DNA from 3 places in the Ensifer sp. Root1252 genome. Region 1 is predicted to be linked to each of the others. Evidence: predicted binding sites of a transcription regulator. Region 1 holds the regulator's gene; each other region holds the start of a gene.
What was found. The regulator HrcA, encoded in region 1, represses chaperone genes, less so after heat shock. The targets are predictions, from matches to a motif close to GTTAGCACTCNCNNNNNGNGAGTGCTAAC.
Positions count from the first base shown of each region.

Region 2: a site for HrcA is predicted at 1,855-1,883, ahead of groES (co-chaperone GroES). Genes of this name have one in related genera too.
Region 3: a site for HrcA is predicted at 1,965-1,993, ahead of groES (co-chaperone GroES). Genes of this name have one in related genera too.

Region 1 covers NZ_LMDT01000001.1:601,560-604,818, forward strand. Annotated here, with positions in the region: gene ASD02_RS02920 (D-arabinono-1,4-lactone oxidase) at 1-46, shown strand, start outside; partial or broken gene grpE (nucleotide exchange factor GrpE) at 119-739, opposite strand; gene hrcA (heat-inducible transcriptional repressor HrcA) at 894-1,973, opposite strand; gene rph (ribonuclease PH) at 2,133-2,852, shown strand; gene ASD02_RS02940 (VOC family protein) at 2,870-3,259, shown strand, end outside.
Region 2 covers NZ_LMDT01000056.1:121,947-125,205, reverse strand. Annotated here, with positions in the region: gene ASD02_RS32600 (hypothetical protein) at 111-392, opposite strand; gene ASD02_RS32595 (DUF982 domain-containing protein) at 401-700, opposite strand; gene ASD02_RS32590 (Hsp20 family protein) at 767-1,243, opposite strand; gene ASD02_RS37750 (usg protein) at 1,484-1,756, opposite strand; gene groES (co-chaperone GroES) at 2,032-2,346, shown strand; gene groL (chaperonin GroEL) at 2,388-3,259, shown strand, end outside.
Region 3 covers NZ_LMDT01000001.1:96,770-100,028, reverse strand. Annotated here, with positions in the region: gene groL (chaperonin GroEL) at 1-1,547, opposite strand, end outside; gene groES (co-chaperone GroES) at 1,610-1,906, opposite strand; gene ASD02_RS00430 (TIGR01459 family HAD-type hydrolase) at 2,375-3,223, shown strand; gene ASD02_RS00425 (bifunctional riboflavin kinase/FAD synthetase) at 3,237-3,259, shown strand, end outside.

The DNA.
Region 1 (3,259 bases):
GGAGGGCCGTTTCCTCAACGATCACCTGCGGCAGTTGTTCGGTTGATATGATTGCCGAAAACAAGAAACGCCGCGCATCCGAGTGGACGCGCGGCGTTGAAATGGATCAGACCGCAGCTCAGGCCGCCGGGCTGTCGCCTTCCGTAGCTGCCGCCTTCGGGCCGCCCTTGGATACGCCGACCATGGCCGGGCGCAGCACGCGGTCGCCGATGGTGTAGCCGGCCTGAACGACCTGCAGCACCGTGTTGTTCGGCACGTCGGCGTTCGGGATTTCGAACATTGCCTGGTGGAAGTTCGGGTCGAACTTCTGGCCTTCCGGCTCAAGCTTCTTCACGCCGTGACGTTCCAGCGCCGACAGCATGGCGCGCTCGGTCATCTCGACACCTTCGATGAGGGCAGTAAGGCCCGCTTCTCCGGCTTCCTTCGCTTCAGCCGGGATGGCATCGAGCGCACGGCGCAGATTGTCGGAGACGGCGAGCATGTCGCGGGCAAAACCAGCAACGGAATAGGACTTGGCATCCTTGACGTCGCGTTCGGTGCGGCGGCGCAGGTTGTCCATTTCGGCGGCGAGCCTTAGATACTTGTCGCGCAGGTCGTTGTTCTCAGCCCTTGCAAGCTCCAGCGGATCGGGCTCGGCAACCGGCGCCGCTTCCACAACCTCGGGCGTATCGTTGACTGCCTCGTCGGTCGCGGCAGCTTCGTGTCCGTGCTTGTTTGTTTCGTCGGTCATGACGTTCTCCGGTGTTCGTCTGTCTTGTCTTCCGCATTCCGACGCCCGCGCGCAACGATGGCCGCATGGCGTAAAATGCCCAGTGACTGGATTTGATGCCGATATCGAGGTTTAGGGCCGAAAAATCAAGGGTTCAATGCTGCCTGTGGCCAAAAGCGCCTGATCAGCGCGAAAGCCGCGACATCAACTGCGCGGTATAATCGACCATCGGCACGATGCGCGAATAGTTGAGCCGCGTCGGACCGATGACGCCGACGGCGCCGACGATGCGATCTTCACTGTCGCGATAGGGCGCAACGATCAGCGACGAACCGGACAATGAAAACAACTTGTTCTCCGAACCGATGAAGATCCTGACACCCGGGCCGCTCTCTGCGAGGTCAAGCAGCTCGATCAGGCTGTCCTTCTTTTCCAGGTCGTCGAAGAGCATGCGCAGGCGGTCGATATCCTCGGTTCCCTCCAGGCCCTCGAGCAGGTTGGCCCGGCCGCGAACGATCAGCCGTGCCGGCTTTTCATCGCCCTCGTTGCCCGACCAGATCGCCAGTCCACGCTCGACCAGATCCTGGGACAGGGCATCGAGTTCGCTGCGCACGGTCTGCTTGACGGTTTCGAGCTGCGAGCGCACCTCGCCGATCGTCTGGCCGGCGAGATGGGCATTCAAGAAGTTCGCTGCTTCCGTCAGTTGCGAGCTCGTCACGCCGGCGGGAAGCTCGATGATGCGGTTTTCGACCTGGTCATGCTCGCCGACGAGCACGGCCAGCGCCTTGGTGGGCGCCAGCCGGATGAATTCGACATGCTTGAGCACCGGATCGTTCTTGGCGGTGATCACGAGGCCGGCGCCGCGCGACATGCCCGACAGCATCTGGCTTGCCTCTGCCAGCAGCGTATCGACCGGCTGGGCATGGTCGCTCAACCGCACGTGCCGATCGATCGAAGCACGATCTTCTGGGGAGAGATTGCCGACCTGCATGAAGGCGTCGACGAAGAAACGCAGGCCCGTCTGCGTCGGCAGGCGGCCGGCGCTGATGTGCGGCGAATAGATCAGCCCGAGATCTTCGAGGTCGCTCATCACATTGCGCACGGACGCCGGCGACAGCGACATCGGCAGCAACCGCGAAAGGTTGCGTGAGCCGAGAGGCTCTCCGCTGTTCAAATAGGTTTCGACGATGCGACGGAAGATTTCACCGGAACGCTCGTCCAGCGCCGCCGCGATATCGGTCACTCCGGGATTGCGCAGTACCATGTCGCTCCATGTTCGCAGGCCAATCCTGCCGCCGGAAATATAGTGATCCCCGCGCCCGATAGCAAAAGGGAAAAATCGCCCCGATCCCCGGCTGTCCACCGGTTCCCTTTGGCTGCGCCATGCTCTAGAAGGCTCACCAGATACGATAGGAGTTTGATGATGCGGCCATCCGGCAGAAAAATCGACCAAATGCGCAAGGTTTCGTTCGAGCGCAATTTCTCCAAGCACGCGGAAGGCTCCTGTCTGGTGCGATTCGGCGATACGCACGTGCTGTGCACAGCCAGCCTTGAGGAAAAGGTTCCGGCCTGGCTGCGCAACGGCGGCAAGGGTTGGGTGACGGCCGAATACGGCATGCTGCCGCGCGCCACCGGCGAGCGCATGCGTCGCGAAGCCTCGAGCGGCAAGCAGAGCGGCCGCACCCAGGAAATCCAGCGCTTGATCGGCCGGTCGCTGCGCGCCGTCGTCGATCTGCCCGCACTCGGCGAACGCCAGATCTCGATCGACTGCGACGTCATCCAGGCTGATGGCGGCACGCGCACGGCCTCGATCACCGGCGCCTGGGTGGCGCTGCATGACTGCCTGAAGTGGATGGAAGCCCGCAACATGGTGAAGGTCGAGAAGGTCCTGAAGGACCATGTCGCCGCCATATCCTGTGGCATCTTCGCCAACCAGTCGATCATCGACCTCGACTACCTCGAAGATTCCGCCGCCGAGACCGACGCGAATTTCGTCATGACCGGCACCGGCGGCATTGTCGAGATCCAGGGCACGGCCGAAGGCAAACCCTTCAGCGAAGCGGAATTCGCAAGCCTGCTCGGACTGGCAAAGACCGGCATTGCCGAGCTTGTCGCACTGCAGAAGCAGGCGATCGCCGGCTGACGAGAAGGACGGAGACGATGGCCCCGGCGCTGGATGGCATTCTTGAGACTGCGCTCTATGCGTCGGATCTCGACGCCGCCGAGGCCTTCTACAGCGGTGTGCTGGGGCTGGAGAAGATTACACGGCGGGAGAACCGACATGTGTTCTTTCGCTGTGGCTCGGGCGTTCTGCTGATTTTCAATCCTGCGGAAACGGTCAAACCGCCTTCGCCGGATGCGGCCCTGCCGGTGCCGCCGCACGGCACCACCGGCCAGGGCCACATGTGCTTCCGCGTTTCCGCGTCGGCACTCGACGCCTGGAGGGCCAAGCTGGAAACGGCGGGTGTCACGATCGAAGCCGATGTTGTCTGGCCGAACGGCACGCGCTCCTTCTACTTCCGCGATCCGGCCGGCAACAGCCTCGAATGC
Region 2 (3,259 bases), on a different contig from region 1:
GGTGGCGAGGAGCGACTGCGTTTCGGCTATTCTCGGCTGTTCATCCATGTTTCTTCGACGGAGCTGAGAGCCCTTCCTCGTCGCTACTGGCTCCCCTCCTGGAAATGCGGTCAGGTTTGGTAACGACAATCGAGTTCTGCCAAAGCGCGCTGAACCTCGTCAATAAGGACCGGTTCAGGTGTTCCTGGAATTTGACGCAGGGCCGGTTGTGAGTCTATCGCGTAATAGTCCGAAGCCCAGGCAGCGAGGATCGCGCGCTTGTCATCGACAGAAAGTGCGGGTGCCATCACAACGTCGATTGGCCGTTGAAACGCCAGACCTTGCAAGGCCAGAACTGTTGGTCCTTTCGTCATCGCATCGTTGACCGCGTTTTCCAAAGTCTTGTGGATCATTGGGCCACTCAACGCACGTGCGGATCTCTATCGCGCGGCAGGCGAAACGCAACGATGGATTTGGTGTCCGGCGTCAGCACATCGTGTTTCTCTGCAAAGGCCGCGAACAAGCCACGCGCGGTCTCTGCTTCTATCTCGCCGCGAAGCGCGGCTCCACATGCCCTTAACGCAATAGAATGTGCCGTGTCTCTGAGTGACGTCGGACACTCGGAGAGATAGCGGTAGGCCTCGAGGACGCTGCGAACCTCTGCGGGAAAACCGAGGCCAACAAGAATGGATACGGGCTCTTTGAACATATCGGGTTTCATCGTCTCTCTCCTTCCTGACCCGAAGTGTCATAGGGCGCCGACGCATCGGCGCCCCCTCACAGCTTCTCAAGCAGCCTTGTCCGCTTTGATTTGTGCCGGAGCGGTTGATGGCGCCAGAGATGGTTCGCTCTGGATGGAGATTTTCCTCGGCTTCAGTGCTTCTGGGATTTCTCGAACGAGATCGATGGACAGAAGACCGTTCTTCAGATCCGCGCCAGTCACCTTGACATGGTCGGCAAGCTCAAACCGGTGTTCAAACGGGCGGCCGGCAATGCCACGATGCAGATAGCCGTCCGTGGAAGGTTCCTGCCTCTTGCCGGTCACGGTCAGCAGGTTGGACTGAAAGGTCAAGTCAAGATCGTCCTGCGCGAAGCCGGCCACTGCGATCGAAATCCGGTAGCTGTCCTCGCCGGTCTTGACGATGTCATAGGGCGGCCAGTCGCTGATCGAGCGGCCGCGCTGCGCGTCTTCCAAAAGATTGAAGATCCGATCGAAGCCGATGCTCGAGCGGAACAGCGGTGCGTAGTCGTAAGATGTTGCCATAGCCATATCCTCCTTGAGCAACATGGGTACGGAAGCGCCGAAAGACGGGGCTTCCAGCAAAGCCAGCCCTGATCGCAGCGGCTGGCGACAATTGATCTGGTTTTCGCGAATTTCGGATTCAAGAGCGATGGCTGGGAAAATTTTCGGCCTTCAGACCAGCGGTAAATCTCTGGTTTCCCGATCAAGCTCATCGATCCTCGAGAGCACATGGGCCAGGGAGTAACTAATTCCGTTGAAGCCTCAATACAATCTGAACTCGCCGTCGACGCGCCGCCATTCATTAGGCCCGATCAGACGCTGATACGAATAGCGGACAGAGTGCAGCGGACCTTCAAGATTGGGCTGCCAGAAGTCGAGGAACCTATGCAATTGCGGGAAATCGGGAGCCAAATCGTAGTCCTGCCAGACATAGGCCTGCAGGACGGATTCGAAATCGGGAATGCGATAGAGGATATGCGCAGTGGTGAGACCATAACCGTTAAGCTGGCAATCGAGATCTGATGAGAATTGCATGCTTCACCTCCGTCCATTTGACTTTGTAAGGCGGTGCCTTTGCGCCTATAGCAAAAAAGCGAAACGCGGCGCGAAGGTTTGTTGTTCCTTTCCAGTGCCTTAGCAGCCACCGAGCTCGAGTGCTATTTTTTTGCGTCTTCCTCTTGAAATCGAAAATTCGGCAAACCAGATCATTTCGCGCAAGACGCTCGATTGAGGTTTTGTACCTGACCGGACTGGTCATCCAGGCCGACTGGGGGAACACCAACATCATTGTTTGTCCATTGGAGGAAAACATGTCGTTCCGACCGCTTCATGATCGCATTCTCGTCCGCCGGGTCGATTCCGAGGAGAAAACCAAGGGCGGCATCATCATTCCCGACACCGCCAAGGAAAAGCCGCAAGAAGGCGAGGTCATCGCCGTCGGCTCAGGCGCGCGCAACGAGGCGGGCCAGATCCAGGCGCTGGATGTCCAGGCGGGTGATCGCATCTTGTTCGGCAAATGGTCCGGCACCGAGATCAAGATCAACGGCGAGGATCTGCTGATTATGAAGGAAAGCGATGTCTTGGGCGTCATCGAGCCACAGGCCGAGCAGATTAAGGCCGCCTGATCCACGTCAGTCAACAAAGCTGCCTATTGAAGGAGTGAAAAATGGCCGCGAAAGAAGTCAAATTCAACACCGATGCCCGTGACCGTATGCTGCGCGGGGTCGATTTGCTTGCTAATGCCGTGAAGGTGACACTGGGACCGAAGGGTCGCAATGTCGTGATCGACAAATCCTTCGGCGCCCCCCGCATTACCAAGGATGGTGTTACGGTCGCCAAGGAGATCGAGCTTGAGGACAAGTTCGAGAACATGGGCGCCCAGATGCTGCGCGAAGTGGCATCCAAGACGAATGATCTCGCTGGGGACGGTACGACGACCGCGACCGTCCTTGCCCAGGCGATCGTGAAGGAAGGCGCGAAGGCCGTGGCCTCGGGGATGAACCCGATGGACCTAAAGCGCGGTGTCGACGTGGCCGTCGACGCGGTCGTCAAGGAACTGAAGACCAACGCCCGCAAGATTTCTAACAACTCCGAGATCGCTCAGGTGGGCACCATTTCAGCCAACGGCGACGAGGAAATCGGCCGGTACCTCGCTGAGGCAATGGAAAAGGTTGGGAACGAGGGCGTCATCACCGTCGAGGAAGCCAAGACAGCGGAAACCGAGCTTGAAGTCGTCGAAGGCATGCAGTTCGACCGTGGCTATCTCAGCCCATATTTCGTTACCAATGCCGACAAGATGCGCGTTGAGTTCGAGGACCCCTATATCCTCATCCATGAGAAGAAGCTCTCGAACCTGCAGTCGATGCTTCCGGTTCTCGAAGCTGTCGTTCAGGGCGGGAAACCGCTCCTGATCATTGCTGAGGACGTCGAAGGCGAAGCTCTTGCCACGCTTGTCGTGAACAAACTGCGTGGCGGGCTCAAGATCGCTGCCGTCAAGGCACCCGGTTTCGGCGATCGCCGCAAGGCCATGCTGGAAGA
Region 3 (3,259 bases), 500 kb from region 1:
GTAACGAGAAGGCCAGCAACCGAAGCCGCGTCCTGAAGGGCGGTGCGAACAACCTTGACCGGGTCGATGATGCCCATGGCAATCATGTCGCCATATTCGCCGGTCTGGGCGTTGTAGCCGAAGTTGTCCTGGTCCTTGTCGAGGATCTTGCCGACAACGATCGAAGCTTCGTCACCAGCGTTCTCAGCGATCTGGCGGGCCGGAGCCTGCAGAGCGCGACGAACGATGTTGATGCCGGCTTCCTGGTCGTCGTTCACACCCTTGACGGTGATCTTGACGGAAGAACGCAGCAGGGCAACGCCGCCGCCCGGTACGATGCCTTCCTGAACAGCAGCGCGCGTCGCGTTGAGAGCGTCGTCGATGCGGTCCTTCTTTTCCTTCACTTCAACTTCCGTCGAGCCGCCAACGCGGATTACGGCAACGCCGCCAGCGAGCTTGGCAAGACGTTCCTGCAGCTTTTCGCGGTCGTAGTCAGAAGTGGTTTCTTCGATCTGAGCCTTGATCTGCGAAACGCGGCCTTCGATGTCGCTCTTCTGGCCAGCACCGTCGACGATCGTGGTGTTTTCCTTGGAGATCGAAACCTTCTTCGCACGGCCGAGCATGTCGAGCGTGACGTTTTCGAGCTTGATGCCGAGGTCTTCGGAGATCACGGTACCACCGGTCAGGATGGCGATGTCTTCGAGCATGGCCTTGCGGCGATCGCCGAAGCCCGGAGCCTTGACGGCAGCGATCTTCAGGCCGCCACGCAGCTTGTTGACGACGAGCGTAGCAAGAGCTTCGCCTTCGACGTCTTCAGCGATGATGAGGAGCGGCTTGCCGGTCTGAACGACAGCTTCGAGAACCGGGAGCATGGCCTGGAGGTTCGAGAGCTTCTTCTCGTGGAGGAGAACGAAGACGTCGTCGAGGTCAGCGACCATCTTTTCCGGGTTGGTGACGAAGTAGGGGCTGAGGTAGCCACGGTCGAACTGCATGCCTTCGACGACTTCGAGTTCGGTTTCGGCGGTCTTGGCTTCTTCAACCGTGATGACGCCTTCGTTGCCGACCTTCTGCATCGCTTCTGCGATGTCGAGGCCGATCTGACGCTCGCCGTTTGCCGAGATCGTGCCGACCTGTGCGACTTCTTCCGAAGTGTTGATCTTCTTGGCCTTGGCCTGGAGATCCTTGACGACTTCGGTGACAGCGAGGTCGATGCCGCGCTTCAGGTCCATCGGGTTCATGCCGGCAGCAACAGCCTTGGCGCCTTCGCGAACGATCGCCTGGGCCAGAACGGTTGCAGTCGTGGTGCCGTCGCCGGCGATGTCGTTGGTCTTCGAAGCAACTTCGCGGACCATCTGGGCGCCCATGTTTTCGAACTTGTCTTCAAGTTCGATTTCCTTGGCAACTGATACGCCGTCCTTGGTGATGCGCGGAGCGCCGAAGGACTTGTCGATGATGACGTTACGGCCCTTCGGGCCGAGCGTGACCTTTACGGCGTCAGCGAGGATATCGACGCCACGCAGCATCTTTTCGCGCGCGGTGCGGCCGAATTTGATTTCTTTTGCAGCCATTTGAGAAAACTCCCGGGCTCATTGCCCATTGGTTGTCATGAAAAGGTGTGGACGACGGCAGATCAGCCGATGATGCCCATGATGTCGGCTTCCTTCATGATGAGAAGGTCTTCGCCGTTGATCTTGACTTCGGTGCCCGACCACTTGCCGAACAGAACGCGGTCGCCAGCCTTGACGTCGAGAGCAACAACCTTGCCGCTTTCGTCACGGGCGCCCGAGCCAACAGCGACGATTTCGCCTTCCTGCGGCTTTTCCTTAGCGGTGTCCGGAATGATGATGCCGCCCTTGGTCTTTTCCTCAGACTCGACGCGGCGGACGACAACGCGGTCGTGCAGCGGGCGGAAATTGGTGCTTGCCATTAGTCTAATCCCTCGATCAAATGACACTACGGATCGCTCAACGACCCGATGGATGGGTGTTAGCACTCTCTTTTGTCGAGTGCTAGCGAGGCCGAGATAAGGCTGGGTCCGGGACGAGTCAAGGATTGGCCGTTCAAAAAATTTCAGGCGACATGATTATCGGCGGCTGATGACAGGCAACGAACGGCGGCCGGGCCGGAACGTTTGCCTGCCTATTGCATGAAGCGGTCGGAATTTGGGCAGATCCGATATCGAGGATTTGCCTGGTCTCGCTGCCCGATCCGGTTGTTATCATGAGCCTCGGGGTCGGCAGGCCCTGACGCTGATGTCCCGTGGACCGTCTCCTCGGCATGAGGGAGGGGCGGGCGCCGAATCCTTGGGAATGGCGGCGATTTTCTAGGCGCGAGGCTTGTATTCTCGGCCCTTCCTTGCCATGCAAGCCGGAAACCGAGTTTGCAGGAAGCCCGCATGGCCGCAAGGATCAACAGTTTTCGGGAAATCGCAGGGCGCTATGACGTCGTGCTCTGTGACGTCTGGGGTGTTCTCCACAACGGCGTTCAGGCGTTTGCGTCGGCCTGCGAGGCCCTGGCGGAAGCGCGTGCAGCAGGGCTTACGGTTGTCCTCATCACCAATTCTCCCCGGCCAAGCCCCAGCGTCAAGGTACAGATCCGCGGGCTGGGCGTTCCCGATGAAGCCTATGATCGCATCGTCACGTCGGGCGATGTGACCCGCACCTTGATCGCCGCAGCCGACAAGAAGATTTTCTTCATCGGCGCCGAACGCGATCTGCCGTTGCTCGAAGGGCTCGGCACCGAGATCGTCTCGTCGGAAGATGCAGAGACCGTCGTCTGCGCCGGCTTCTACGACGATGAAACCGAAACGCCGGAGCACTATCGCGCGACGCTGACCGGACTTGCCAAGCGCAAGATCCCGTTCATCTGCGCCAATCCGGACCTGGTGGTCGAGCGCGGCCACCGGCTGATCCCCTGTGCCGGCGCCATCGCCAAGCTTTACGAGGAGCTCGGCGGCGAAGCCCGGATCGCCGGAAAGCCCTATATCTCCATCTACCGTGCCGCGCTGACGGAAGCCAAGGCCGTTCGCGGTCCACTCGATCTGTCGCGTGTCATCGCCGTCGGCGACGGTATGCCGACCGATGTCAAGGGCGCCCAGGATGCCGGCTTCGATCTGCTTTACATCAGTGCCGGTATTCACGCGCAAGAATACATGAACGAAAGCCGCACCGACGAGGCGAAGCTTACTGCCTTCCTGAGGAAGGAAGGTGCTTCGCCGAAGTGGTGGATGCCCAGGCTCGCCTGACGGGAAGATCGAGATGACGGTTTTTCATCGCAACGA